Regions from separate parts of the Mucilaginibacter sp. 22184 genome, predicted to be linked through region 2. Evidence: riboswitches for the same ligand, from Rfam matches in the RefSeq annotation. Region 2 holds a riboswitch; each other region holds the start of a gene.
The links. A riboswitch is a leader RNA that binds a small molecule or an ion and turns the genes downstream of it on or off. The one in region 2 is predicted to bind S-adenosylmethionine.
Positions count from the first base shown of each region.

Region 1: linked by a shared signal. The riboswitch ahead of metH (methionine synthase) and the one ahead of ACTJKG_RS17805 (protein-disulfide reductase DsbD domain-containing protein) in region 2 are both predicted to bind S-adenosylmethionine.
Region 3: linked by a shared signal. The riboswitch ahead of ACTJKG_RS05745 (TlpA family protein disulfide reductase) and the one ahead of ACTJKG_RS17805 (protein-disulfide reductase DsbD domain-containing protein) in region 2 are both predicted to bind S-adenosylmethionine.

Region 1 covers NZ_JBQEPI010000001.1:579,424-589,611, reverse strand. The annotation lists gene ACTJKG_RS02460 (Bax inhibitor-1/YccA family protein) at 829-1,560, shown strand; SAM riboswitch class I at 1,979-2,089, shown strand; gene metH (methionine synthase) at 2,252-5,941, shown strand; gene metF (methylenetetrahydrofolate reductase [NAD(P)H]) at 6,145-7,101, shown strand; gene ACTJKG_RS02445 (hypothetical protein) at 7,188-7,745, shown strand; gene ACTJKG_RS02440 (hypothetical protein) at 8,142-8,657, shown strand; gene ACTJKG_RS02435 (hypothetical protein) at 8,698-9,333, shown strand; gene ACTJKG_RS02430 (sensor histidine kinase) at 9,309-10,091, shown strand.
Region 2 covers NZ_JBQEPI010000007.1:412,581-422,768, forward strand. The annotation lists gene ACTJKG_RS17800 (family 2A encapsulin nanocompartment shell protein) at 1-812, opposite strand, end outside; SAM riboswitch class I at 1,023-1,136, shown strand; gene ACTJKG_RS17805 (protein-disulfide reductase DsbD domain-containing protein) at 1,346-1,792, shown strand; SAM riboswitch class I at 2,232-2,343, shown strand; gene ACTJKG_RS17810 (peroxiredoxin family protein) at 2,568-3,887, shown strand; gene ACTJKG_RS17815 (peroxiredoxin family protein) at 3,920-5,245, shown strand; gene ACTJKG_RS17820 (YceI family protein) at 5,302-5,985, shown strand; gene ACTJKG_RS17825 (cytochrome-c peroxidase) at 6,155-7,114, shown strand; gene ACTJKG_RS17830 (TonB-dependent receptor) at 7,219-9,987, shown strand; gene ACTJKG_RS17835 (DUF4397 domain-containing protein) at 9,998-10,188, shown strand, end outside.
Region 3 covers NZ_JBQEPI010000002.1:102,064-112,251, forward strand. The annotation lists gene ACTJKG_RS05730 (inositol oxygenase family protein) at 1-632, opposite strand, end outside; gene ACTJKG_RS05735 (LacI family DNA-binding transcriptional regulator) at 906-1,940, shown strand; gene ACTJKG_RS05740 (GH92 family glycosyl hydrolase) at 2,148-4,436, opposite strand; SAM riboswitch class I at 4,997-5,105, shown strand; gene ACTJKG_RS05745 (TlpA family protein disulfide reductase) at 5,227-5,796, shown strand; gene ACTJKG_RS05750 (SusC/RagA family TonB-linked outer membrane protein) at 6,158-9,340, shown strand; gene ACTJKG_RS05755 (SusD/RagB family nutrient-binding outer membrane lipoprotein) at 9,346-10,188, shown strand, end outside.

The sequences.
Region 1 (10,188 bases), on a different contig from region 2:
GCGATAAACAAGCCGATCAGCGCAGTTGTCAGTCCTATTATTGCTGTAGATAAATCTATAATTGTCTTCATACCGATATATTATGTTTTGGCGGGTTTTATCAAAAGTCAAATAATTCCAATGTCGTTTATAGCCGGATGATAGCTGGTTGAAAGCTTTGCTCGCAGCATAAAAACATTGTGGGTTACATCTATAAGATAAATTATTATGTTTTCGTCTTAAAATGATGAGTCCAAAAGGGCTAAAAACGATCGTTTTATGACTTAAATGGCCTGTTAATTGGTAGTATGTTGAAGTTTTTATTTCTGATATACAGCTTTTTAGATTTTTTTTAAAAAAAATCAGGATTATTTGAAAACGAGGGAATATTTATAAGAAATGCATAACCCAGCCGTGTCTTCTTCCCCGTCAGCAGATAGGCCTTTTTAATTATTGAATTACTGAGTTATTGAATTATTGATTAAAACAACCTTTTCCTTCCCCGTCAGCAGATAAGCTTCGGGCGAAAGCGGGCAGAACAATGGTGGACTGTGCGGTTGCTGGGGCATAGCTAGTTTTTGCTGAAGCGCAGGGAAACGAGCGAATGAAATAGGGCAAAATAATTGCAGCCCGTGGTTCTGCCTTGTTTGCCGGGCAAAAGCCCTGAGCGCAAAGAAGCCTATCTGCTGAAAGCCCTTTGGTTACTTTGTGGCTACAAAGTAAAGGCCCTCCCGCGGCCAAGAGCGGGTATACGCCAGTCAATCATATGCTATCACCCTACCCAAACCCCTTCACACGATATTCACATTTTATTCGTAAATTCGTATATTAATTTATTTTAATAAAAAAATGGAAACTAAAGATCCTGAATACGTTTATAAAAACGTAATACAATTAAACGAAACGGATGCATCACGTAAATTCATAGCCAATGTGTTTTTATGGATGTTTGTGGCATTGGGCCTTTCGGCAGTCTGTGCATTCTTATTTTCTCAGAATCAGGCCCTGCTTAATATGCTTATCGATCCTGTCACTGGTCGTAATACAGGTTTAGGTACTATTACGATGTTTGCACCGCTTGCATTCGTGTTAATCATCTCTTTTGGCTTTAACCGGTTATCCTACGGGGTTTTAGCGTTCTTGTTTATTGCTTTTTCGGCAATAATGGGTATTAGCTTAAGCTATATACTGTTGGTTTTTACGGCAGGCTCGGTTTTAGGTGTGTTTATCACTACATCGGTAGTATTTGGTGTAATGGCCATCGCCGGTTATACAACAAATACCGATTTGACCAAATATGGCCCAATCCTGATGATGGGACTGATTGGTATTATCGTAGCATCTTTATTGAATATGTTTATGCACAGCAGTGGCTTAGATTATATCATTAGCTACGTAGGTGTAGCTGTATTTGTAGGTTTAACCGCTTATGACGTACAGAAACTAAAACGTATTGGCGCAGGTTTGGAATACGGTGATGCATCGGCTTCAAAAATGGCATTGATGGGTGGCTTAACTTTATATCTGGATTTCATCAATCTTTTCCTGATGATCCTGCGCTTATTCGGCAGAAGAAGATAATAGCCAGAAAACATATTTTTATACAACAGCCCGGTTCTTTGCAAAAAGAACCGGGCTGTTTAGTTAAAGTCCAGATAAGCACAAAACCGACCGTTCGGTATTTCGCTCTTTTATGGTCAATCATTTAATACTTTTTAAACTTTCCAAAACGGGCAAAAATTTTGTTAAAAAGTGTTAAAACAGCGTTAAAACTTTGTTAAAGTGATCAAAAAACAAGCGTTTTTACTTCGTTTTTGATTAAAAAATGTTAAAATTTAAGGTTTAAAAAGTTTTCCCGGACACGTAATGGCGGGATTTTAGTAGCATAACTCCTCTATACCTCATGCTAAATATTCATGCAATTGTAAACACGTATAAAGTACACCATTGGAGGAGGTAAAACTATTGCATATTAAAGCTTTATTGTGCACCTTTGCATTGCTTATAGAGAAAGGCGGAGGGATTAGACCCTGCGATGTCTTAGCAACCTGTACCATACAAGGTGCTACATTCTACTCAACAATACACAACATGTTGGGAAAGATAAGCGAAAGTCAGTCATATACCCGACTTTTCGAGATAAGCTGTATTTTTTAGTATCAAGTAGCTAGTATCAGGTAGCAAGACAGTTTCTGCCTTTATTCCTGCTATACTACCATCAGGCGCCGGGTTTTCGGTCCTTGATACTTGATACTAGCTATTTGATACCAACATGGATATTAAAAAAGAACTAGAGAAACGCATACTGGTAATTGACGGGGCAATGGGTACCATGATACAACGGTACCAATTATCCGAGCAGGATTTTCGTGGGGAGCGTTTTAAAGATCACACGACCGATTTGCAGGGCAATAACGACCTGCTGAACATTACTCGCCCTGATATTATCAAGGCTATACATGCCGAATACCTGGATGCCGGCGCCGATATTATTGAAACGAATACCTTCAGCACACAAATAATTTCCCTGGCCGATTATAAGCTGGAGGAACTGGCATATGAGCTGAGCTATGAAGGTGCACGCCTGGCCCGAGAAGTTGCCGAAGAATATACCGCCAAAAATCCGGCTAAACCTCGTTTTGTGGCAGGTGCTGTTGGGCCAACCAACCGTACCGCATCGCTGTCCCCAGATGTAAATGATCCGGGATATCGCGCCGTAACATTTGATGACCTGGCCGAAGCTTATTATGACCAGGTACGTGGCCTGGTTGATGGCGGCAGCGATCTGTTGCTCGTTGAAACCATATTTGATACCCTGAACGCCAAGGCTGCTTTATTTGCTATCAACAGGTATGCAAATGAATCGGGTAAACATCTGCCTATTATGATCTCAGGTACTATTACCGATGCTTCGGGGCGTACCCTGTCGGGTCAAACTGTGGAGGCTTTCTGGAACTCGGTACGGCATGCTAACCTGCTTTCGGTAGGTTTAAACTGTGCTTTGGGTGCTAAAGAAATGCGGCCTCACCTGGCCGAGCTTTCCGAAAAAGCCGATGTATTTATATCAGCTTATCCTAACGCGGGTTTGCCTAACGAGTTTGGCCAATATGATGAAACCGCGCACGAAACCGCTCATCAGCTGGATGATTTTATAAAAGCGGGCCTGGTAAACATTGTGGGTGGATGTTGCGGTACTACACCTGAGCACATTAAATGTATTGCCGAAAAAGCCGCTAAATATTTGCCAAGGATAGTTCCTACGGTCGATCCGAACCTGCGCTTGAGCGGATTGGAAGCTGTTACCATCACCCCCGAAAGCATTTTTGTGAACGTGGGTGAGCGTACCAACATTACCGGATCGCCCAAATTCTCGAAACTGATCCTGGCCGAAGATTATGAAGCAGCCCTCGCTGTGGCTCTGCAGCAGGTAGAAGGCGGCGCCCAGGTGATCGATATCAATATGGATGAAGGTATGATCGATTCGGAAGCAGTGATGGTGAAGTTCCTGAACCTGGTAGCTTCTGAACCGGATATTGCCAAACTGCCCATCATGATCGACTCCTCAAAATGGACAGTCATTGAAGCGGGATTAAAATGCATCCAGGGCAAGGGCATCGTAAATTCCATCTCGCTGAAAGAAGGTGAAGAAAAGTTCAAAGAACATGCCCGTAAAATATTAAGCTATGGAGCTGCTACGGTAGTAATGGCTTTTGACGAAACCGGTCAGGCCGATTCGCTGCAGCGCCGTATCGAGATATGTAAACGTTCCTATGATATCCTGGTGAATGAAGTTGGTTTTCCTCCTCAGGACATCATATTCGATCCCAATATATTAACCGTAGCCACCGGTCTGGAAGAGCACAATAACTACGCCGTCGACTTTATTGAAGCTACCCGCTGGATAAAACAAAATCTGCCGTATGCCAAAGTAAGTGGTGGGGTAAGTAATATCTCCTTCTCGTTCAGGGGCAATAATGTAGTGCGCGAGGCGATGCACTCTGCATTTTTATACCATGCCATCCGTGCAGGTATGGATATGGGTATTGTAAATGCCGGTATGCTGGAAGTGTACCAGGAAATTGATAAGACCTTATTAGAGCTGGTTGAAGATGTGCTGCTGAACCGCCGTGAGGATGCCACTGAACGCCTGGTAGAATATGCCGATACCATCAAAAGTAAAGGCAAAGAGGTAGTGCGTGACGAAGAATGGCGCAAAGGTACTGTTCAGGAACGTCTTTCACATGCCTTGGTAAAAGGCATCATCGAATACCTGGATGATGATGTGGAAGAGGCCCGTTTGGCATACAGCAAACCGCTGGAAGTAATAGAAGGCCCGCTTATGGACGGGATGAACATCGTGGGCGACCTGTTTGGAGCCGGTAAAATGTTTTTGCCACAGGTAGTAAAATCGGCCCGGGTAATGAAAAAGGCGGTGGCCTATCTGCTGCCTTTTATCGAGCTCGAAAAACAAAGGGTTATTGCCGCCGGTGAAGATTCAAGCGGTAGCCGGGCCAATGCCGGTAAAATATTAATGGCTACCGTGAAAGGTGATGTGCATGATATTGGTAAAAATATAGTAGGTGTAGTTTTGGCCTGTAATAACTTCGAGATCATTGACCTGGGCGTGATGGTGCCTGCGCAAAAAATTATTGAAGAAGCCAAAGCTCAGAATGTGGACATTATTGGCTTGAGCGGACTGATCACTCCTTCGCTTGACGAAATGGTGCATTTTGCCAAGGAAATGGAGCGAAACGGCTTTACTATTCCGTTAATTGTTGGCGGCGCAACCACATCGCGCATCCATGCTGCCGTGAAGATCGACCCGAACTATTCCGGTCCGGTAATTCATGGAATCGACGCATCGCGAAGCGTGACGATGTGCAGTAATTTAATGAGTAAGGATAACCGCGATGCTTACATCCAAAGTATAAAAGACGAGTATGCTAAGGCCCGTGAAGCGCATCTGAACAAAAAATCAGACAAGCGTTTTGTGACTATAGATGATGCCCGTAAGTCAAAATTCCAGATCAGTCTGGATGGCGATGTGGCTATAAAACCAACGTTTACCGGCACCAAAGTATTTGAATCGTACCCACTGGAAGAGTTGGTGCCCTATATCGACTGGACACCGTTTTTCCATACCTGGGAACTCCGCGGCAGTTACCCCAAAATATTTGCCGATAAATTTATAGGCGATGAAGCTAAAAAGCTTTATGATGATGCACAGGAATTACTGAAAAGAATTGTGGATCAGAAACTGTTAAAAGCCTGTGGCGTGATAGGATTTTGGCCAGCCAATAGTGTGGGTGATGATATAGAATTATACACTGATGAAAGCCGAACGCAACTGTTAACCCGCATACATACCCTGCGGCAGCAAACCGAAAAAATGAAAGGTGACCCATATTATGCCCTGTCGGATTTTATTGCGCCGAAAGAAAGTGGAGTGCCCGATTACATGGGGGGCTTTGCTGTAACAACGGGTTTGGGCTGCGATGAACTGGTAGCAGAATTTGAGCGTGACCATGACGATTATAACAGCATTATGGCCAAAGCATTGGCCGATCGTTTGGCCGAAGCCTTTGCCGAAAAAATGCATGAGCTGGTGCGTAAAGAGCACTGGGGCTATTCAAAAGGCGAACAGTTAAGTAACGAAGACCTGATCAAGGAAGAATATCAAGGTATCCGCCCGGCGCCGGGCTATCCGGCCTGTCCGGATCATACCGAGAAAACCACCTTGTTTGATCTGCTCAAGGCTGAGGATAACGCCCACATGCATCTCACCGAAAGTTTGGCCATGATGCCGGCTGCATCGGTAAGCGGCTTCTACTTCGCGCATCCGCAGGCCAGGTATTTTGGCCTGGGTAAGATCAGTAAAGATCAGGTGGAGGATTATGCTACCCGTAAGAACATGGATCTCGAAACGGTTGAACGCTGGCTTAGTCCGAATATTAACTATTGAATTAAATAAAAACAAAACACACGTGTCATTGCGAAGAAATAAACACAAATAGACGTCATTGCGAGCGTAGCGTGGCAATCCCCAATAAGCAGAGTCGCTTTGTATAGTTAGGGATTGCCACGCTACGCTCGCAATGACGGAAGAATAAAAATCTCGCAATGACGGAATGATAAAAACGCAACCCGAGCCCCGCAACCCGAACCATGAAAATAACCGAACATATAGCTAATGCAGCAGGCAAAACACTTTTCTCTTTTGAGCTAATTCCACCACTAAAGGGACAAAGCATACAGGGCATATATAACGCTATTGATCCGTTAATGGAGTTTAAGCCGCCATTTATTGATGTGACCTCGCTGCGCGAGGACTATATTTATAAGCAGCACCCCAATGGTTTGTTGGAGAAATTAAGCTATCGCAAACGCCCCGGCACTATTGCCATCTGCGCGGCTATCATGAACCGGTATAAGGTAGATACCGTTCCGCATTTGCTTTGTGGTGGTTTTACCCGTGATGAAACGGAGAACGCCCTGATCGAGTTGGAGTTTTTGGGTATCGAGAATGTACTGGTATTGCGTGGCGATGCCCGCAGCAGCGATTCATCGTTTGTGCCTACACCCAACGGGCATGCTTATGCTACCGATCTGCTACAGCAGGTAGTGAACATGAACAATGGTGTTTATTTGCATGAAGATTATGATAATATCGCCAAAACCAATTTCTGTATTGGGGTGGCCGGTTATCCCGAAAAACATTTTGAAGCCCCAAACCTAAAAACAGACTTTAAATACCTGAAACAAAAGGTAGATATGGGTGCCAGCTTTATTGTTACCCAGATGTTTTTTGATAATCAGAAATATTTTGATTTTGTGAACAATTGCCGGGCCAACGGCATCACGGTACCTATTATACCAGGGTTGAAACCTATCACCACTTCAAAACAATTAACAGGTTTAGCCAAAACTTTTCATATTGATATGCCAGAGGATTTGTGTGATGCTATTCACGGATGTAAATCAGAAAAAGATGTAAAAGATATGGGGATTGAGTGGATGATAAACCAATGTAAAGAGCTGGTGAAATTTGGTGTGCCCGTATTGCATTTTTATACCATGAGCAACGCCGGGCCAACCAAACGCATAGCCGAGGCTATATTTTAGTAATTAGCTATTCTAAATGTTTTGGAGCTAAAATGCTGACTAAAAATTTATATTTTTAGTTTTATTATTCTCCATAACAGTTGCCTATGGATATTTTCAGCCATATCAAGTCTGCCATTGGTATTATACTGGGTTTGAGTATTACGCACCTGCTCCGGGGAGCTGCCAAGCAAATTCAGCATCCTGGGCGCAGTAAACCCTATTGGGTACATTCCCTATGGTCGTTTTACCTGTTTATCTTACTGCTCCATTTTTGGTGGTGGGAGTATAATCTGCACGATATTAAACACTGGCTTTTTGCCGAATACCTTTTTGTAATTATTTACATCGTAGTATACTATAGTGTTTGCGCTTTACTATATCCCGATGACCTGAATGATTATAAAGATTATGAAGATTATTTTTACTCCCGCCGAAAATGGATCTTCGGCATATTGGGTTTTAGCTATTTACTTGATATTATTGATACCCTGATCAAAGGCAACACCTACCTGCATCATTACGGCATTGAATACCCCATCCGTAACGTTACTCACTTTGTGCTGTGCATGGTGGCTATAAAAGTAAACAATCGGGCATTTCATGCCGTATTGGTGATTGTTTTTATTGTGTACGAGTTTTCCTATATATTACGATTGTTTTAAAATGTAAAAGGGCAGCGCATTAAGGCTTCGCCCTTATTTATAAGATCAGTTTATAGTTGTTATAAACCTAAATAATAAATTTAATGCCGGCAATATCTGCTTGTTAATTATTGTTAATAACTATTTGCGTCAATTATACAGACCTTTAGCATAAAGGCTTTATATGGCATAATAATAGCATTTTATGCGCCGCGTAATATTACAGTTTTTGATACGTAAAATTACGTGATCTTATACTTCCCTGGAATCAATTGAAGCTTGTTATTTGCTGTTTATGAGTTTATTACGTGATTGTTAATGCTGGGATAAGTTTTACGTCCCGGTTCGGATTTGTTGAATTAATTACTAATTAATGTTAGTTTTAACCACTAATCCCAAACCCTATTAATTAAAATCATGGAAACAACAACTACAACAACAGAAACACAACAGGCAAGAGGTGTTATCACTGGTAACGAAGGCGCCGTTATAAGCCTTGATAGTGCCGCGAGGTTTACTGCCAATCACAGGCACCGCAGCCCCAAAGGCGCAGCTATTTCCCAGCTTTTTGGACAGGTGATTGTCAACAAGATCCTTGCTCAGCCAGGTTGCTTGGCTATCCGTATTTATTACGCCAACAGGCAACAGCTAAGTGGTTTTCAAAAGTTTTTTGTAGCCATTGGTAACTTTTTTATCAAAACCATTGCCAATGCCGATGGCGATATGCGTTTTGTAATATCAGGTGTTACCGAAGATGGTGAAGATATGCTGCCTGGCGATATGAAAGGTGAGACCGTTATGTCTACGACATATTCAACCAATGTGAAGACATTTAAATTATTAGACTCTATGGACGATAACTCCTTAGGTGATGATTCATATCCTTGCCCAGGCTCAACGGGTTGTCCTAAAAACAAGCTAACAGGCGGTTGATTATTTAAAAACTTTGATAAATATTCTATAACCCTAAGGTATGGCTATCGATGTTACATTGGTCATTATTTCTACAATATCAGGTTTTTTCCCTGTAGTTACGGCTATTTATAATTATAGACATCTTGATAAAGTATTAAAAATAGCCGCAGCCTTTTTTCTTGTTGAATCGCTTTTTGATCCAATTATGTGGATCTTGCCTCATTGGTTCCATGTCAAGAACAACATGCCGTCTATTCATATTAATATTATAGTCACGGTTTCGTTTTTTACAGTTATCTATTATAAGCTTTTCACAAAGCCGGTTTTAAAAAAGATCACTATAACGCTTTCTGCAGTTACCTTAATTATAGCATTATATCATAGTTTGAATTTGCAGGAATATCCTTCTGTTTCAAAAACAGCTATGGGTATTTTACTTATCTTTTTATCATTGACTTATTTTTATCAGCTACTTAATCCTGAAAAATTTGTTGATATTGAAAAGCAAGGGCTTTTCTGGATAAATGCGGGGGTTCTGATATATTATGCTGTTAATATCTTTCTTTTCATGATATTTACACAAATACCGCTTGAAGATCGGCCCAATTATTATATCATTAACAGCATAACTAACATTATTTCCAATATATTATTTTCAGTAGGATTATTTTGCAAGCCACAGGAAACAACCTGATCCCGGTATTAATTATCGGGACTTTGGTGGTTGTTATATTAATTACTTGCCTGTTTTTCTTTGTGATCATTTACCAGCGTAAAATGCTGAAGAATCAGAAAGAATTACGTACGCTGCATGATCAGCGGCAAGGCGATTTGATGAACGCTGTTTTTGAAACACAAGAGAGCGAACGCAAGCGCCTTGCCGAAGATTTGCATGATAGTGTGGGGCAAGTTCTGTCGGCCATTAAGCTCAATATGCACCGGCTGGATAAAAACTGCATCAGCCAAAGCTCCCAGCCCCTGCTGGCTGATACCCGAAGACTAATTGACGAGAGTATCCAGGAAATACGCAACATTATCCACAACGTTTTACCCCCGGTGCTTACCGATTACGGTTTCCTGATAGCTTTGGAAGCTCTGGGTAATAAAGTAGAGCAGGCTACACGTATTAAAGTAAGGTTTGAAAAAAAAATAAGCGACCAGCGTTTTCCCCATGAAATTGAGCTGGCGCTATACCGCATAGCGCAGGAGCTTTTTGGCAATGCTATCAAGCACGCTGATGCTACTATTATTCATCTCTCGGTAAAACAGGAGGGTGATTTTATGGTGATGGAATTTAAAGATAACGGAGTGGGATTTAAATTGAATGAAGTAAAACAAGGGTTCGGTATTAAGAACCTGGAAAGCCGGGTACAACTCATCAACGGCGAAATTAATATTATAAGCAAGCCATCGGCGGGTACATTTACTACTATTAGATTAAAAATAGCATAATTCATTATCAAGTAGTTAGTATCAGGTATCACGACTTTGATCATAAGATGTGCTATATTTAACCGCGAATAATCACGATACTTGACACTGGCTACTT
Region 2 (10,188 bases):
ATAGCTTTATTATTAATGCCCATAAACCGTACAGATAATCCCGGTGATTGTTCACCCGGCAAACCTGGCTGGAACAGGCCTACCACACCCTGGCGACTTTCGCCTGTACGTAAAAGGATGATTTTTGACTTGTTATTAACGATAGGTAGTTTATCAGATGGAATAAGCGGTATGCCTCTCCAGGTAATAAATTGAGATCCAAATAAAGAAACGGTAGGCGGCGGTACACCGCGGCGTGTACATTCACGGCCAAAAGCGGCTATGGCTAATGGATGCAGCAGGAAAAATCCCGGTTCTTTCCAAACTTTGGTTATCAGTTCGTCCAGATCATCAGGAGTAGGAGGGCCTAGTCTTGTCTTGATTTTTTGGGATGGGGCTATGCTGCTTAGTAAACCATATTCTTTGTTGTTGATCAGTTCACTTTCCTGGCGTTCTTTAACAATCTCAATAGTAAGGCGCAATTGCTCACTTATCTGATTATAAGGTTTGCTGTAGAGGTCAGATACCCTGGTGTGCACATCCAATACGGTATTTACCGCGCTCAGGTTGTATTCTCTCGGGTTTTCCTCATAATCAACATAGGTTGATGGAAGCTCACGCTCGTCGCGGTTAGAGCAATCCACTTCCACATTATTGGCGTCAACAACTTTATTTAACCGGTAAACGCCTGATTCAACAGGGATCCAGTTTAATAAATGTGTTAACCAACGCGGGGTGATGGTTGATAATTGCGGAACGGTACGGGTGGCAATGGCCAACTGCCTGGCGGCTACATCGCCAAGGGCTGTTTGTTTTGGTTTTTGATCGGGCATTTTGAATGAATAAATGTTTTTAAAGATTGATTTTGAGGGCTTTTGAATTATTAGCACCTGTATTACAATAATAATGAATAAAGTTTTAAAGAGCGATTTAGTGGGCTTTTCAATTTGTTAGCACCCGCGTTGCAATGATAAGAAATAAAAATATATAAAATCTATAGGAATTATAGATTTTATTGTATGTTTGTGTCATCAGTTCTTTAATACTTATCCAGATAAGACGGAGGGAAAGGCCCCATGAAGTCTTGGCAACCTGTACAACTCTTTATATTGTAAAAGGTGCTAATTCCTGCTCCTGTAAAGGGAGAAAGATAAGATGCTACAGGTTGTTTATACAAATATCTCCACAGCTCTTTCTCGGGTAAGTTTTATTGAATATGAAAAACAATTGAAAAAGATAGAACCTGTTTATATATGAAAACCGACAAAACCTTGGCTACTACGCACTTTGCAGATATGTATTGTTGTCGCTGATTATTTACCTGTTACGCGATCAAATAAAATACATTATCAGTATATAACTCCGAATGAAAAAATTAATACTTACGGCTTTAATCTCCATCATTAGCACAGCATCTTATACCCAGATCCTGACACCTGTAAAATGGTCATACGGGGCAAAGAAAATTGACAACGAACAGGCCATTGTGCTGATAAAAGCAACTATTGATAAGGGCTGGCATATATATTCACAAAACGTTGCTGATGGCGGGCCGATAAAAACCTCGTTCAGGTTTGACAAAAGCGGTGACTACACGCTTGTCGGTAATACCTCAGAACCTAAGTCGGTTAGCAAGTATGAGAAGTCGTTTAGTATGAACGTACAATATTTTGAGCAGTCGGTTGTATTTCAGCAAAAAGTAAAACTTAAAAACGGGCAAGCATTGGTTAATGGTACATTGAATTATATGGTATGCAGCAATAAGCAGTGTTTACCCCCCGAAGATGTTGAATTCAGTATTCCGGTAAAGTAAAAGATTTAATAATATAGTTTAATAGCTCATTAGCCACCAATTGACCTGTTAAACTAATAAAGATGCCGGGTAGATAAGCGCTTGCTTTTACCTCGGCTTATACAAGCAAATACCATGAAATCGAAATTTATCACTAAAATCCACATACAGAATGGTGGCGCCCTTTTCTGTTGTCACCCGTATTGTTAACTCATGTGGTTTATCCCGGAAATTGATCTGATGTAAGATCGACATCCTGGCTGTACTAAGTGCGTTGCTTTGCTATGGTGGTAAAACAGGCGTGTGCTGTACAGACCAGGATGTTGATTGCTTACAAGGTATGAAATTAATGGAAACTACTGTTTATAAAAATATTCTACTAAATCCATAGATTTAATTGTATTTATAATATTTATTGTTACCTTTACAGCATTCTAATTAACCCCACCATTAATTAGTTGATTTATAAAGAATAAGGGAGAGGAAGTCTCTATGATCTTATAGCAACTTTTCATTATTGAAATAAGTGCTAAACTTTTTTCCGAAGCAATAAGGCTCTGGAAATATAAATTAACTAAAAATCATGAACACATTTAAGTACCTGCATTTCCGCACGCAACCGGCAAACATCAAGCGATGTTGTTGTTTGGTTCAGTATGCCTTCTGGTTTTAAAGGAGCAGTTCCCTGAAATTTTGCTGCGGTTTTTTAACTCGTCCCATCCGGGCGGGAGAGAATTACTTGCGCCAAATTTTTAACACGCTATTTATCAATTACTAACAACTAAAACTTATAAAAATGAAAATCACAAACTACCTGACCAAAGCCAGGCTGCTTTCTGCCGGCTTGCTGCTTAGCGGTGTTACCGTGTTGTCAGCTCATGAAAACCCTAAACCGAAATTTATAAAAGAAGGAAAATGGCGCGGTGTATTCACCGTAAGCGAATCCAAGGTGCCTTTTAATTTCGAGCTGAAAGGCAAAGATGCCGAGCATGCTGTTTTTACATTAATCAATGGTTCTCGCAGAGATAATTTCCATGTGAAGTCTATTGGGGTCGATTCGGTTTATATCAAAATGAATACCTACGATGCCGCGCTGGTTGCCAAAATTGAAGACGACGGCTCTTTAAGTGGTGAATACCGCAGCCTGGTACCAGGTTTCAGAGGTAACTCTTTGCCATTCACAGCCGAGTACGGCAAAACATACCGATTTGTTGAGCCAGGAAAAGACGTGGCACCTACGGCCGATCTGACCGGTAAATGGGAAATCAAAACCTATAGTAAAGAGGCCGTCCCTGCATCTATCGCCCTATTAAAACAAAAAGGTAACAAACTCACCGGCGTGGTGATGACTGTAGTTGGTGACACGCGCGAATTGGAAGGAACCGTACAGGGTGATGAGTTTGCCCTAAGCGGTTTTACCGGTCCGAGCCCCTTTATTATTAAAGGTAAGATCAATGCGGATGGCTCTATCAGCGGCGAAGAAGGTTTCGGCATCTATAAAAACCTCAAGTTTGATGCCGCTAAAAAAACTGATGTGGAGCTACCTGACCCATATAAGCTTACTTTTTTAAAAGAAGGTTATAAAAAGCTGGATTTTTCTTTCCCTGGTATTGATGGTAAAGAAGTGTCACTGAGCGATAATAAATACAAAGGTAAGGTGGTGATTGTAGAGATTATCGGTACATGGTGCCCTAACTGTACCGATCAGACTGTTTTCCTGTCGCCCTGGTTCAACAAAAATCATAATCGCGGTGTAGAAGCTATAGCCATTGGATTTGAGCAGAAAGATAGCCTTGATTATGCCAAATACACTTTAGGTAAGCTTCGGGACAAGTATGCCATTAACTATGATATCGCCTTTGGAGGTTTAGCCGATAAAAAACTGGTATCACAAAAACTCCCGGCTCTTAACAAATTCATTGCCTTCCCAACAACAATAATTATCGACAGAAAAGGTGATGTAAGGGAAATATATACTGGCTATACCGGAACTATCACCGGCAAATATCACCAGGATTATGAGAAAAAATTCAACAAGCTGCTAGATGAACTGATAGCCGAACCGGCACCTGAAACAGCGGCTATCGCTGATTCATCCGAAAAACAAGGAAAATAAACTTAATTGATCTATAACTAACTATTTATCAAATGAAAACACTCAATTTAATCACCTCATTCAAATGCCTGACTATAGGCTTGTTGTTTAGTGGTGCCGCATTCGCGGCAGATAAAAACCCGCCGGTGAAATTTATTAAGGAAGGCGTATGGCGTGGTGTATTTACCGTAGCCGAAAGTAAAGTTCCTTTCAATTTTGAATTGAAAGGCAAGGATGCGGAGCATGCTGTATTTACACTACTCAATGGTACGCGTCGTGATGACTTCCATGTTAAACAGATTGGTAAAGATTCGGTATTTATCAAAATGAATACCTATGATGCCGCCCTGGTTGCCAAGGTAGAAGACGACGGAACCTTAAATGGTGAATACCGTAGCCTGGTACCCGGTTTCAGAGGGAATTCATTGCCGTTTACAGCCGAATATGGTAAAAGCTATCGTTTTGTTGAGCCGGGAAAGGACATTGCACCGGCAGCTAATTTAACCGGTAAATGGGAGTTGAAGGTTTATTCAAAAGACCAGGTACCTAATAAAGTAGCTATATTGAAGCAAACAGGTAATAAGCTTACGGGCGTTATTATGCAGGTAACCGGCGATAGCCGCGAACTGGAAGGTACCGTACAGGGAGATGAATTTGAGCTGAGCGGCTTTACCGGCCCCAGCCCTAAAATTTATAAAGGTAAGATCAATGCTGATGGTACCCTGAGTGGCGAAATAGGACAGGGTATTTATGATAATACCAAGTTTGATGCCATAAAGGATGATCGGGCTGAGTTACCAGACCCATACAAATTAACCTATTTAAAAGAAGGCTATAAAAAGCTTGATTTTACATTTCCTGATCTTACCGGAAAACCGGTTTCATTAAGCGATGCCAAATACAAAGGTAAGGTTACCATTATTGAGATAGTTGGTACCTGGTGCCCTAATTGTACCGATCAAACCGTATTCCTTTCGCCCTGGTTCAATAAAAACCATAACCGCGGTGTGGAAGCGATAGCTATAGGCTTTGAACAAAAAGACAGTCTTAAATATGCCCAGTACACCTTAGGCAAGCTTAAGGAAAAATATAATATCAAATATGATATTCTGTTTGGCGGATTGGCCGATAAAAAACTGGTATCGCAAAAATTGCCCGCGCTAAACAAATTCGTGGCTTTCCCAACAACCATTATTATTGACAGGAAGGGTGATGTCAGGGAAATCTACACGGGATATACAGGAACGGTTACCGGTAAATATTACCAGGATTACGAAAAGAAGTTTAACAAACTGCTGGACGAACTGATTGCTGAACCTGCACCTACTAATGAAACTAATGCAGTTGAAAGCAATAACGAAACTTTAAAAGGAAAATAAAAAACACCTGACCGGCAGGGTAACAACCTGGCCGGGTTTAATTTAATTTAACCCCAATGACCACAACCACTATGACAAAATTTTTAGGCGCTGTTCTATTTACAGCATCCGTAGCGTTAACATCGTTCACCCCATCAACTATAAAAACCGTTAAGCTTACAAAAGGCAAGCCTGGTGCAGTTAAAACGATTGATCATAAAAAGAACTTTAAAACCGCCTCTTTTAAAGTCGATAACGAAAACAGCAAGCTTACCTGGGCCGCCAAAAAAGCTACAGGCGACCATAACGGCGAAGTAAAGATCAGTAATGGTAATTTCGCGGTTGAAAACAATAACCTTAAAGGCGGAAGCTTTGATATCGATCTGAATACCATTACCGATGCGGATCTGACCGACCAGGCATCGAACGATAAGTTGGTATCCACATTAAAAAGCGAGACATTTTTTAACACCGGTAAGTTCCCTAAAGCAAGCTTTGTAATAAGTTCTGTTACTAAAACCAGCGGCAATCAATACGATGTTAAAGGTAAGCTAACTATAAAAGGCATCACGAATGACGTCAGTTTTCCGGCTACGATTGCTGTTAATGGTAAAAAGTTAACCGCCAACGCCAAAATAACCGTCGACCGTACTAAATATGACATCAAATTCCGTTCAAAAAACTTTTTTGAAAACTTAGGCGATAAGGTGATCTATGATGATTTCGATCTGAATGTAAACCTTACCGCAAACGCGCAGTAACCAGCAATATTTAATACGTAAGCCACCAAAATAGAGGTGGAGGGCCATTGTTTTGACTAATAAAAGCATTTAAAAACTCATGTAAAGTGGAGTAAGTCTGAAGCCGGGGTGCATTGAATACCCCGGCCGAGGACTGAAAATTTAACCTGCGGCTTAAATGCATACTGATATGAAAAAAGGAAAAATACTTCTGGTTTTAACGGCTATCATAACATGGATAGGATTTATGAGTTTTGTTGGCACCAAAGATGATGTGCAAACCAAAGAGCAACTGGGCGAAAAACTATTTTTTGACCCCATACTATCGGGCGACAATACCATTAGTTGCTCCTCTTGCCACAAACCAGAATTCGCATTTGCCGATACCAGCGCCCTGAGTATTGGCATAAAAGGTAATCTAACCGCCAGGAATTCGCCGGGATTAACCAATCTTTCTGGCAGACCTCATCTTTTTTGGGATGGCCGCGCCGCTTCGCTCGAAGAGCAGGCCTTAGGGCCCATAACATCGGCTACAGAAATGGGACTTCCGATTGAAGATGCCGTAAAAAAACTAAATAACAATAAATACTATGCAGATGCATTTCAAAAAATATTTAAATCAGCACCCACTAAAGATAATTTGTTGAAAGCCATAGCCTCATTTGAGCGTACGCTTGAAACCTCCAACAGTCCTTATGACCGGTATATTAACGGCGATGACCATGCTATATCTGCTGCTGCCGCACGCGGTCGGTTATTATTCATAGGTAAAGCCAACTGTAACAACTGTCATTCGGGCGAGGATTTTACAGCCGATAGGTTTAAAAGCATCGGTTTATATAATGGTAAAGATTTGAACGACCCGGGCCGGTCAGCCATCACAAAAAACAAAACCGAAGAGGGTGAATTTAAGATACCCAGTTTGCGCAATGTGGCAGTTACCGCTCCATATATGCATAACGGTAAATTCAAAACTTTGCGAAGTGTAGTTGAGTATTACAATAACCCCTCGCTGGTAGTTAAAGACGGTATTAACCGCGACCTCGCACTTGAAAAACCACTTAACCTGACTGCGGGCGAAATTGATGACATAGTTGAATTTTTAAAAGCGCTCACCGATGACCGTTTTAAGCAAACGGCTTCAAATTAAAATACTCCCCATAAATAATTAATTGATCACAGTCGGCAGGTATTTGCCGGCAGGATATTTTTTGTTCTGCCGAAGCCACTGCTTTGCCCTTGAACTATTGTAAAATGAAGAAAATTGTACTCTTGCTTATGTTCCTCGCCCTGATTTTTGGGCAAAAGGTATTGGCACAAAAACGAACGGTAACCGGGGTTGTAACCTCCGCCGATGATAAAGCTCCGCTGCCAGGGGTGTCTGTTACTGTTAAAGGATTAAATGAAGGTGCTGTTACCAAAGCCGATGGCAGCTTTAGTATTATTATCCGCAACGGTAAATACCTGGTCTTTTCATTTATAGGTTTTGAAAGCCAGGAAGTTGAAATTGATGGCACCAAACAATTCAGCATCAGTTTAAAGCCAGCTAAAAGTAATGCACTTAATGAGGTGCAGATAGTCGGCTCACGTAATGCCAACCGTACCAAACTAAACTCACCCGTGGCGGTGGATGTTATCGATATAAAACCCCTGCTTGAATCGGCACCGCAGGTAAGTGTAACGCAGATATTGCAATATATTTCGCCATCATTTCATTCGGTTAATGGAAGTAATGCCGGTGATGCCGGCTCTGCGCTTAGCCTCGCCCAGCTCCGTGGCCTGGGCCCCGATCAGGTATTGGTGTTAGTGAATGGTAAACGCCGGCATAAAAGCGCTAACGTGAACTATGGTGGTTTGGGTAATGGTTCAACTGGCTATGATCTCAATGCTATCCCGACAGGTGCAATCGACCGGATCGAGATTCTGAGGGATGGAGCTGCAGCCCAATACGGATCAGATGCTATTGCCGGGGTTATCAACATCGTGCTTAAGAAAAAAACAGATGATTTTGTGGTCAATACATCCGGAAGTGTACGCAGGCGTGGAGATGGAGCTGTTACCCGTACCAGTGCCAATTATGGGGTAGGTTTAGGCAACAATGGAGGATATGTTAATATTACCACAGAATATGCTACCCAGGCAATCTCCCTGCCATCGGGGAAGGGAGATGCTGGTTTATATAATGGGCCGATTTATGGCGGAGGTGCCAATACACGTGGATACGATGCTATTTATACCAAAGAAATTGATGATGCCATTTTAAAAAGCCGTGGTATCGACCGTCATTTTTTTGATCAACGGGCAAGTGGCTCAAATGCCGGTCAGGACGCTTTGTTGTTTTTTAATGCAGGCTTGCCCCTGAAGAACTCGGCAGAACTGTATACCTTTGGTGGTATCAGCAGCCGAAACTCACAATTTACTGCCACTTACCGTTTACCTGGCTGGACATCGCGTAACAACAACTTCATTTATCCCGATGGTTTTTTACCAGCCATGGAAAATAATATTGTAGATGAGTCTATTGCCATCGGTATAAGAGGTAAGGTGGGAGAATGGAATGTGGATTTCTCCAATGTATACGGTAAAAATATATTCGGCAACCGGGTTGATAACTCCCTGAACGCCAGTCTCGGTTTAAAAAGCCCGACCAGTTTTGATGCAGGCAGTTATAATGCAAGTCAAAACACCACAGGACTTGATTTTACCCAGTATTTTGGTAAAATATTAAAAGGCTTGAATGTTGCCTTTGGTGTTCAGCACCGTGTTGAAGGTTTCCAGATTATTGCCGGTGAAGAAGCTTCCTATTCAAAAGCCGACCAACGTACTATTGTTAATGTAGATACTACAACCGGGGGTATTCCTTATCTCTCCAACGCGGGTGTTACTTCGTTAAATGGTTTAGCTGCCGGTTCACAGATCCATTTGGGTTTCAGGCCTGAGAATGCGGTTAACGTGAACCGTTCGGTTACCGCAGGCTATGCGGACTTGGAACTCAATGTAACTAAAGCCTGGCTTGTTTCGGCAGCGGGCCGTGCTGAGTACTTTTCTGACTTTGGCAATGTGTTTACCTGGAAAGCTGCTACCCGATATAGTTTTGCAAGATGGCTCAGTATTCGCGGATCGGCCAATACAGGTTTCAGAGCGCCTGATCTGGCACAATCTTATTATACATCAATATCAACTACTTTTCAACAGGGCAGGGGAGTTGACATTCTTACGGCATCAAATCAAAGTGCAGCCGCGCGAGCACTGGGTATTCCTAAATTATCGCCAGAAAAATCAAAGGGTTATGCACTGGGCCTAACTTCAGCACCGGGCAGTAATGTGGAATTAACGGTTGATTCTTACCTGATCGATATTGATAACCGGGTAGGTAATACCGGCAACTTTACTTCAACAGATGCTAACCTGCCGCAGGATGTGAAAAATCTGTTTCAGCAAACAGGTGCCGCGCAGGCCAACTTTTTCTACAATGAATTTAGTACACGCACCAAAGGCATCGAGTTTACAGGAAGCTATAAGTTGTTGCTTGATAAGGGAAATATAAACTTCCTGCTTGGTGGTAACTTTGAAAAGAACGAAGTAACCCAGGTAAATACCCCAAAAGGGCTCGACAAATACAAGAATGTTATCCTTAGTCCGGGCGAAAGGGCAAGAGTAACTACCAATATTCCGGCGCAGAAGGTTAACCTACAGGGTATCTACAGTATAGATAAATTCACTTTCCTGGCACGTACGGTCTACTTTGGTAAAGTAACCACAGCCACATTGTTAAGCGCCAGTGATCCGCTAAACCCGGTTTACTTTTATCAAAACCTTAAGCCTATTTGGGTTACCGACCTTTCTGTAGGGTACAAGTTTACCGACAAGATACAGGCGACAGCAGGTGTTAACAATGTATTCAATGTTTTGGGTGATTATTCTGACCCATCCATATCCGGTTTGCGCAATCCCACTGTTGTTGGTATCCAGAACGGTAGTGCCGGTATCCAGCCTTTTATTAAACTATCAGCTCATTTATAATAGCTTAAGCATGAAAAGTATATTTAAATCACACCAACAATTCCTGAAAAGAGCATCAATATTAAACTTTAATAAAATAGGGCTACTATTTGGTTTGATAGTAGCTCTTCTATCATCCTGCAAGAAAACTGATTATTTAGACATTAATGCCGCCGACAGACCTGCGCTTGCAGCACATATCAGTTTTGTGAATGCACGGCC
Region 3 (10,188 bases), on a different contig from region 2:
TGATAAATATACTCATCATGTCCCCAGGTCATGTGTACGTTCTCTAAACCGCAATTGGGCTCATAAACACCATATTTGGTATTGTAACGCGGATCGTGATGATCGGGGTTCAGGTCAAAATACTCTGAGTAAACGATCTTGTCAGAAAAAGCGCAGCCTACCGGGTAGCTATCACCCACTACGGCCCATTGCGGTTCGCCAAACAGGCACAAAACCTTACCCAGGTCATGGAATAAGCCGGTGAGTACCATCCAATCAGGTCGGCCATCGGCACGGATAGCTTCTGATGTTTGCAATAAATGCTGTAACTGATCCAGGTCGGTATCCGGGTCTGAATCGTCAACCAGTTGATTTAAAAAATCAAAGGCTTCCCAAACGGTCATTTCCTGTTTGTCAAACGACAAGTATTGCTGTTTTTTTTGCAATACAAAATCATAGGTTTGGTTGATGTGCTGTAAACGATAAAACTCCCTTACACTATCTTTTGTAGTAGCTTCGTAGTCACGATATGCTTGTGTATCCCTGCCGGCAGCTATGGAATTAGCATCGGGGTAACGGGCTAATATATCATCTTCCCACTCTTCAATAGAATTCAACGGACCTTGCTGCGGTGTTTCGATTATCTTGCTCATGATGTTATAATTTAAAAGGAAATATAATTGGTAAACAATCCTTTATAGCTGGTTTTTATAGCTGTGTTATACAAATTTGTCCATTTTTAAAATCAGATTTATCAAAAATGGCGTATTTATTTGCTTAAACGTTTACTTAAACCGTACAAATGACAGCTATCTTATGCCTACATATTTTAAACGCTATTTTTATTACCTTGCTAAACTTTTTTTTAGTTTAGCGATAAAAATCGCTTAACAGTTAGTTAAAATCCGGAAAAAATCTGTACCCCTATGGCCGAAGCAAAAAGCAACAAAGTAAACATGAAAACACTGGCAAAAGTGTTAAATGTGTCTATTGCAACTATATCAAAGGCCTTGCGGGATAGTCATGACATTGGCGAAGAAACCAAACAAAGGGTTATAGAAACCGCGAAACTACTGCACTATGTACCTAACCCTTACGCCAGCAGTCTCCGGAAACGGTCAAGCAATACCATTGCCATTATTATTCCCGAAATTGCCGACAGCTTTTTTAGCCAGGCTATTAACGGTATCGAGAGCATTGTAGGGCAGGAAAAATACCACGCACTCATCTATTTAACCCACGACAGCTATGAGCGCGAAGCACAAATGTTTGCCGACCTGAGCAGTGGTCGCGTAGATGGGGTGATCATGTCGGTTGCCAGCAATACCAAGGAGATCCGTCATATACAGGAATTGCAGCAGGCCGGTGTGCCTATTGTATTTTTTGACCGGGTTTGTGAGGATATCCCTACCGCCAAGATCAAAACCGACGATTTTAACAGCGCCTATATGGCCACCAAGCACCTGCTTGAACAGGGTTGCAAAAACATTTCGCTGGTTACCATTGAGGGCTATCCCTCTATTTTACAGGCTCGTGAAGGTGGTTACAAAAAGGCACTGACCGAACATCAGGTGAAACACAAAGAGCAAAATATCATCAGCTGCTCCAATAAATATAACCAGGAAAACATTGCCTTTTTAAAAGAGCACATCGACAAAATAAAACCCGATGGCATCATCGCTACGGTTGAACATCTGGCCACAACCACCTACCTGGCCTGTGAGGAACTGAAGCTAAACATCCCTAACGATATCAAAGTGGTTTGTTTTACCAACCAGATCACTGCGGCCATATTGAACCCGCCGCTTACCACGGTTTTACAACCGGCATACGATATGGGCCGCAAAGCAGCCGAGCTTCTGTTTGGTCATCTGGCAGGCAAGCCTATACAGCTGGAAAAGGAAAATATCACGTTGCCATCTAAACTAGTGGTCAGGGATTCTACGCGGGCGGGCGACTAACCACAAATACTGCCCGCAGCAAACACACGTTAAGTAAGCACATTCAACAGGCGTAATTTGATTAAAAGTGGGTTTACATGGGTTTACACTTTTCAGGACAAAAATCAATTTAACTATTTGATTATCAATTAGTTAAATAAAAATACACCCAAAATAGTGTAAACCCACTTTTTAAGGAAATTTGAGTTCAATCCAACATATGCTATTTTATAGTTTTTGCGGTTTATCGGTCATGGTAAAGGCCAGTGTACCGCCCTCGATGATCTGTTTGTGCGAAATGGTATAATCCTTTATTGGCGTACCGTTGAAGCTTACTTCTTTTACATATTTATTTTTAGCCGAAAGCCCCGTAGCCTTGATGATCAGCTTTTTATTGTGCTGCAGATTCAAAACCATATACGGGAATTGCGGCGCGCCAATACTGTAAACTCCCGATGCGGGTGCTACCGGGTAAAAGCCCATCACGTTGAAAATATACCAGGCTGATGTCTGTCCGCAGTCGTCATTTCCGTTGATACCGATAGCCGCATTCCTGAAGTTTTGTGATGAGGTGTGCTCGCGTACCAGTTCCTGTGTTCTCCAGGGCATACCACAGTAATTAAACAGGTACAGGTAATGGTGCCCGGGCTCGTTATCGGCACGATAATGCCCACCGCTGAAATTCTGGCTCAGCTTATTGGCAAAAGCCTTTTCGCCACCCATCATTTTGATCATCCCCGGTATATCATGCATAGCGCCGAAGGTATAGGTCCACTTGGTACCTTCGGTAAAGCCCGAGTCAGGCTTGACCGAAAAATGCCCGTCGGAGTTACGCGGGGCCATAAAGCCCGTTGCTTTATTGTACACATTCTCGTAGTTTTTGCTCCAGGTCATCAGCTGTTTATAGTCGTCATCTTTACCCAAACCTTTAGCCACCTGGGCCACGGCATAATCATCGATAGAATACTCAATGGTACGTGAAACTGATTCCCTTGTCTTATCCACCGGTACATATCCCAATTTATGATAATTGGTGAGGCCGCCGCGGGCTTCAAAGCTCGTCCACAGGTCACGATCGCCCCAGCGTTTATGGGTATCACCATCGGGGGCATCGTATGAGTCTTTGTGGAGGGCTTCATAAGCCAGTTTGGTATCAAATCCTCGGAAACCTTTTACATAAGCATCGGCCACAACAGCATCACCGTGGGTACCAATCATAATATTGGTATAGGTTGGATTTGGCCACATCGGCATCCAACCTCCCTCCTGGTACATCTGTAGCAGCGATTGCACTATGCCGTCTACCCGTTGCGGTTGGGTAAGCGTTAGCAGCGGGTGCAGCGCTCTGAAGGTATCCCACAAGGAATAATCGTTATAGGATATACCATGATGCACTTTATCATCAAAGGCGCTGTAATATTTACCATACTCCGAAAACTGCCTCGGAAACAGCATGGTATGAAATAATGCGGTATAGAAAATCGTCCGCTGATCTTTGCTTACCCCGCTTAGTTGTATTACTTTTAAAGCCTGCTGCCATTGGTCGCGCGTGTTTTTCACTACCCGGTCAAAGTCCCAATCAGGGATCTCTTTTTTAAGGTTTTCGCGTGCCTGATCAATACTGATAAATGAGGTGGCTACTACAACTCTTACCTCATCGTTGGCCTTAGTACGGAAGGATATGAATGCGCCCATGCGGGTACCGTACTGCTCATGACTGCCTTTGTTGATCACCTGTTTATCCCAGGTGCCGTATTTTTTGATCTGCTTGTTGAATTTGATCACAAAATACCCTTTAAAATTCTTCAGCTCAGGACCTAACTGGGCCGATTGCCTGTCGGGGTTATAGCCTGTTATTTCGTTATTTACGGTATCTACATGTACGTAACCCTTCAGCTTTTTCAGTCGCACGGTATAGTCATTGGCCCAATCTTTAAGCTCGGGGTTCAGGTTGATACCTTGTATAATGATATGCGCCTGATCGGCCTTGGGGAAGGTGAACCGGAACATGCCAGAGGTATTGGCACCCGCTATTTCGGCTTTGATCTTGTCTGTGCCGGTCGCCTTTAGCTTTACCGAATAGTAATACGGTTTGGCAACTTCCTCGGTATGGCTATAGGTAAGCGCCCGTTCTTTCGGCAAAACACGCAATTTACCTACTTGCGGCATCACCGAAACATAGCCGTAATCGCCCATCCAAACGGTGGGCTGATGAGTTGCCGTGAACCCGATAACCTTGCTATCCTCATAGTGGTAAACCATGTAGCTCATTTTGTTTTCGCGGCTTTGAGCCACAAAATTGGTCATGGCAAATGGTACGTTTACACAGGGCATAGTACCGCCACCACCATTGCCCGCCTCGAAATCCCTGGCGAAACCTTTTAAAGAAGTCCCTATTATAGGATCAACATAATCAACCTCATCCAGTTGCTTTTTAGGGGTTGTGGTTTGGGCGAAGTTATCCGCGTAAACAAAAACTAGTAAGCCTAACAGGTAAATGCTACGTTTTAATTGCATAGTTAGCAGAAAGTATAATTGGTGAATGATCTGATCACAGACCGAAAACAAATCTCTCATTTTTAAGATCACATTGCTTAAAAATTCTCGAAATATTTACTTAATCGTTTTCCTGATCTTTTGTTTGATGATGATCATGTTTTATTGCATGCCCCTCTTCAAAAACTTTTTAAACCTTGAATTTTAATATTTTTTCAGGCGAAAACAGCGTGAAAAGAGCTTGAAACCGATTAAAAAAATTCCCATTTAACAAATTTCAACCTGTTTTTTTGGTGGTTTTGAAAACTTTAAAAAGTGGCGGGTAATTGGTATTCAATGCTCATAAAAAACGCGTCATTGCGAGCGCAGCGTGGCAATCCCCAATTGGCAGAGCCGCTCTGTATAGTTAGGGATTGCCACGCTGCGCTCGCAATGACGCTTGGTGAGTTTATTTCTTACCTCCTCCCATTTGCCACCAGATTGTAAGAAATAAGCGAAAATTATCAATTTAATATAAAGTCTATGGAATTAGTAGAATTATTTATATGTTTGCAGTCGAAATCGTTCTTTATTTCATTTTTTAATTATCCAGAAAGACTGAGGGAAAGGCCCTGTGATGTCTTAGCAACCTGTACAGATTGTTATAAAGGTGCTAATTCCTATCTGCAAAAATTGCAGAAAAGATAATGATACGTCCACACAATACAGCTATAGCCTGTTTCGATATCCCCCTTCCATCCTTTCTGTTTAATTGAAAAAGTTATTTTTTACCGCCTGCTTAATTATAGAGGGCCCTATTTAATATATTCAAATGAACAACAAATTTTTACTCATAGTTTATCTTTTCCTGTTTACCGGTATTGCTGCCCGGGCACAATCGGCCCAAGCTATTGACTCGGCCAATATCGACCGCGGTTACCTGGTTAAAGTTGGCGAACAGGCCCCTGATGATTTTGAACTGGTACTTACCGATGGTACCAAAACAACTTTAAAGCAATTACGCGGCAAAGTAGTTATACTGCAATTTACCGCCAGCTGGTGCAGCGTATGCCGCCAGGAAATGCCACATCTGCAAAAAGACATCTGGGAAACCTACAAAGACCAGGGACTGGTATTAATCGGTGTCGACCGCGATGAACCTCTGCAAAAAGTGCAGAAATTTCACCACGATATGAAGATCACCTACAACCTGGCGCTTGATCCGGGGGCGAATATTTTTGGAAAATTCGCCAATAAAAAGAGTGGTGTTACCCGCAATGTGGTGATCGATCGTGATGGACGCATTGTTTACCTCACCCGCCTGTATGATACGCAGGAGTTTGCTTCGATGGTAAAAGTGGTGGACGCTTTGGTGAACAATAAAACCGCCTCTGTAAACTAAAATAAATAACCGGGCAGGTGTCGCTTTATGTTGTCACCGTAACTGCTATATCGATTTAACTGATTATCACAACGCGCATGAAAACAAATTACATAACCTTAAACAACGCTATTGTTTTGAACATTTACACTTTAATACCTTCTTCTACCCCTATGTCATCTATGCAAAACATGTGTTGCTGCTGTTAAAACACAGCGTTGCTCGGGTCGGTCAGGCTTTTATCTCAATCAACGCAACACAACCCAACAATCAAAACTTTTACAGTTTAACGGAATGATATAACCGCCCAATTGGCGGGTAAGTAAAACCTTTGATCATTCCCGGTACTGTATGGTATCATTAACATTCACAATCCATTACCATGTTTAAAAATTACAAACTACTACTGGCAATACTGTTGCCTTTTATTTTCATCCAAACGGTTGCGGCGCAATCTGTTAAAATAAGCGGGGTGGTAACCGCCAAGTCAGACGGGCTGCCCCTGCCCGGCGTGAGTGTTTCTGTTAAAGGAACCACCAACGGTGTACAAACCGCCAGTGATGGCCGGTTTAGCCTCAACGCCAAAGTAAATGATGTGCTACGGATAACTTATATTGGTTTTACTACCAAAGAAATACCTGTTACCGGGGCTGATGCATCACTCCACATTATACTGGAGGAGCAAGCCAACGCCCTGAACGAGGTTGTGGTTACCGCTCTCAATATATCTAAAGATAAAAAGACGCTCGGTTATGCCGTACAGGGTCTTAAATCAAAAGATATATCTGAGGCCAAAGAAACCAACCTGGTGAATGCGCTGAGTGGTAAAATAGCAGGTGTAAATGTAACCAACAGCCAGGGCGATATGGGATCGTCACGTATCATTATCCGTGGCGAAACTTCTATTGCAGGCTATAATCAGCCATTGTTTGTGGTTGATGGTTTACCGGTTGATAATACCCAGCAATTGGGTGTAGGCGGTTCAAGGGATTTTGCCAATCCTATTTCAGACATCAACTCCGAGGATATTGAATCCATTTCGGTATTAAAAGGCCCTAATGCGGCCGCGCTTTATGGTTCACGCGCTGGGGCTGGTGTTATCCTCATCAAAACCAAAACCGGTAAAGGCGCCAAAGGCCTTGGTGTTAACATCAACTCCAATACTTCATTTTCGAGCTTATTGGGCCTGCCTAAATATCAAAACGAATACGGACAAGGTTCAAACGGTAAATTCAGCTATGTGGATGGTAAAGGCGGCGGTGTTAATGATGGTGTTGACGAAAGCTGGGGACCCGCGTTAAATGGCCAGCTTATACCGCAGTTTAACTCCAATGGCGTTCCGGTTCCGTTTGTGGCGCATCCCGATAACGTAAAGAATTTTTTCAGAACAGGTGTTACGCTCAACAATGGCGTTTCACTTTCCGGCTCGGGCGATAAATATGATTTCCGTTTAGGCTATAACAACCTGCACCAAACCGGCGTAATTCCCAATACAGAGCAGGGCCGCAATTCATTTATATTGAATGCTACCTATAAAATTACGCCTAAATTAACCTTAACTACCATTGCCAACTATATTAAAGACGATGCCGATAATTTACCGGGCTCGGGCGGTAAACGTGCTACCAGTACCATGCTGCAGTTTACCTGGTTTGGCCGTCAGGTTGATATCAGCCAGCTAAAAAACTACCGCGATGCCAATGGCAATACGTTTAACTGGAACAACAGCTATTATAGCAACCCATACTTCCAGGCTTATGAAAATACCGTGAGCCAAACCCGCAACCGTTTTATTGGTAGCGCGGAGTTGAATTATAAAATCATTGATGGCCTGTCGGCTAATTTCCGTACCGGTACCGATTATTATAATGATCGCCGTAAGATCAGGATAGCTTATGGCACCAATGGTACACCATTCGGCTCGTACGAAGAAGATGCTTATGACGTTACCGAAACCAATACCGAAGGCAGGTTGCAATACACCAAAAAATTAAACGATGATTTCTCGATCGACGCGTTGATCGGTGGTAACATCCGGGTAAATACTTTCGAAAATAACGACCAAAAAGCGCCTAAACTGGCGGTAAGCGGCTTATATACACTGAGCAACTCACGCGATCCGCTGATATCGTCAAACAACTTTGGTAAATCAAAAAGGTACAGCTATTTTGCTTCGGGACAAATCGGGTTCAGGAACTACGCGTTTATTAACGTTACAGCCCGTAACGATTGGTCGTCAACCCTTCCAAAAGCCAGTTTAGCTTACTTCTATCCTTCTGTAAACGGCAGTTTGGTATTATCAGAAGCGCTGGATATTAAAAGCGATATATTAAGTTATTTAAAACTACGTGGCGGATGGTCAAAAGTAGGTAAAGACACCGATCCTTACCAGCTGATCAACTTTTACAACTTCACCGCTCCGTTTAACGGAAACCCACAGCAAAGCGCCAACAGCATACAGCTTAACCCTAACTTAAAGCCCGAAATAACAACCTCGGCCGAAGCCGGTTTTGAGCTGGGCTTTTTTAACGACAGGATCCGTTTAGATGCAAGTGTTTATAACACCAACAGTAAAAACCAGATACTTAATGTGAATGTAAGCCAGTCGACCGGATATAGCCAAAAGCTTATCAACGGCGGTACTATTAATAACAAGGGCCTGGAGGTAGTATTAGGTTTAACACCGGTTAAATTAAAAGATTTTAGCTGGGATGTAAACGTAAACTATTCCCGCAACAAGAGCAAGGTACTTTCGTTGTACAATGAAGGCAACCTGCAGAGCTATCTGTTAGGATCTGATGGCACTGTACAGGTACTGGCCGCGGTAGGCAAGCCATACGGCGCTATTTATGGTAACGCTTTTCAGCGTAACGCCAGCGGGCAGGTAATTGTAAATGCCGATGGTACACCTGCCATTAACCCAACTATCCAGTATCTGGGTAAATATACACCAGACTGGCTGGGCAGCATCAACAACAGCTTTACCTATAAAGGCATCAATTTAAGTGTATTGATCGATGCGCACATTGGTGGTTCTATTTACTCAGGCACCAACAGCACAGGCACCTATACCGGTATACTGGCATCTACCCTGCCAGGCCGTGGTACATCTAATGGCGGTATAAGCTATTATTACCCGGGTAACAATACATCATCGGCACCGGTACAGATAAGCGGCAGCGCACCAAATGGCGTAACCGTATATAATGATGGTATTGTGTACAATGGTGTAAAAGCCGATGGCAGTAAAAACACCACCATTTTATCAGCACAGGCATACTATAAAGCTTTAACCAACGCCGATGAGCCATTTGTTTACAGCGCCACCTATGTTAAATTAAGGGAAGTAAAACTGGGTTATACCCTGCCTCAAAAATGGGCCAAAAGCATTGGCTTCCAGGGAGCGTCATTCGCTGTTGTAGGCCGTAACCTGTTGATCATCCACAAAAATGCGCCAAACATCGATCCGGAAACCGCATTTAGTACCGGCAACGCGCAAGGTATGGAAGATTTAACCCTGCCAACTGTACGCAACATTGGTTTTAATGTTAACCTTAAATTCTAATTGTAATGAAACTTAAATATACATCCATCATATTATCAGGCACGTTGTTATTATCATTGGCATCGTGCAAAAAAGAGCTGGTAAAAGTTAATGTAAACCCCAATGCTACCGAAAACCCGCTTCCCGACTACCTGCTTACCGGCGTGATCAAAAACATGGCCGATACTTATTGGGGTACCGACAACAACATGAACTCAAGCCTGCTTTTTGCACAGCATTGGGCCAAAATTCAGTATACCGATCCGGATCGGTACATTTATACCAACAGCTCGTTTCAAAGCTTATGGACTACATCATACACCAAAGGTGTTATCAACCTGAATAAGATCATTTCAATAGCCGATGGCCAGGGAAATACTAATTATAAAGGCGTTGCCCTAGTACTGCGTTCATGGGTATTTACCCTGCTTACCGATCAGTATGGCAACATACCTTATAAACAGGCGGTTAATATTGATCAAAACCTTACTCCGGTATATGATACACAGAAAGATGTGTATTTTGCCTTGCTTGATGATTTGAAAGCCGCTCAAACAGCACTTAGCACTTCGGGCAAAGGCATTTCAGGTGATGTGATATATGGTGGTAATATTGCCTCATGGAAAAAATTCGCTAATTCGCTGCGTTTGCGTATCGCGCTTCGTATTGCCGATCGAGAACCTGATAAAGCTAAACAGGTATTGGCAGATGTACAGGCCGAAGGCAGCGGTTATATCAGCTCAAACGGCGAGATTGCGCAACTGGTTTACGTTGATTCGCCCAACCAAAACCCGATAAGCAATTTGTTTGATACCCGCGATGATTACCGTATCAGCAAAACCATAGTCGACCAGCTATTTGCGCTAAAT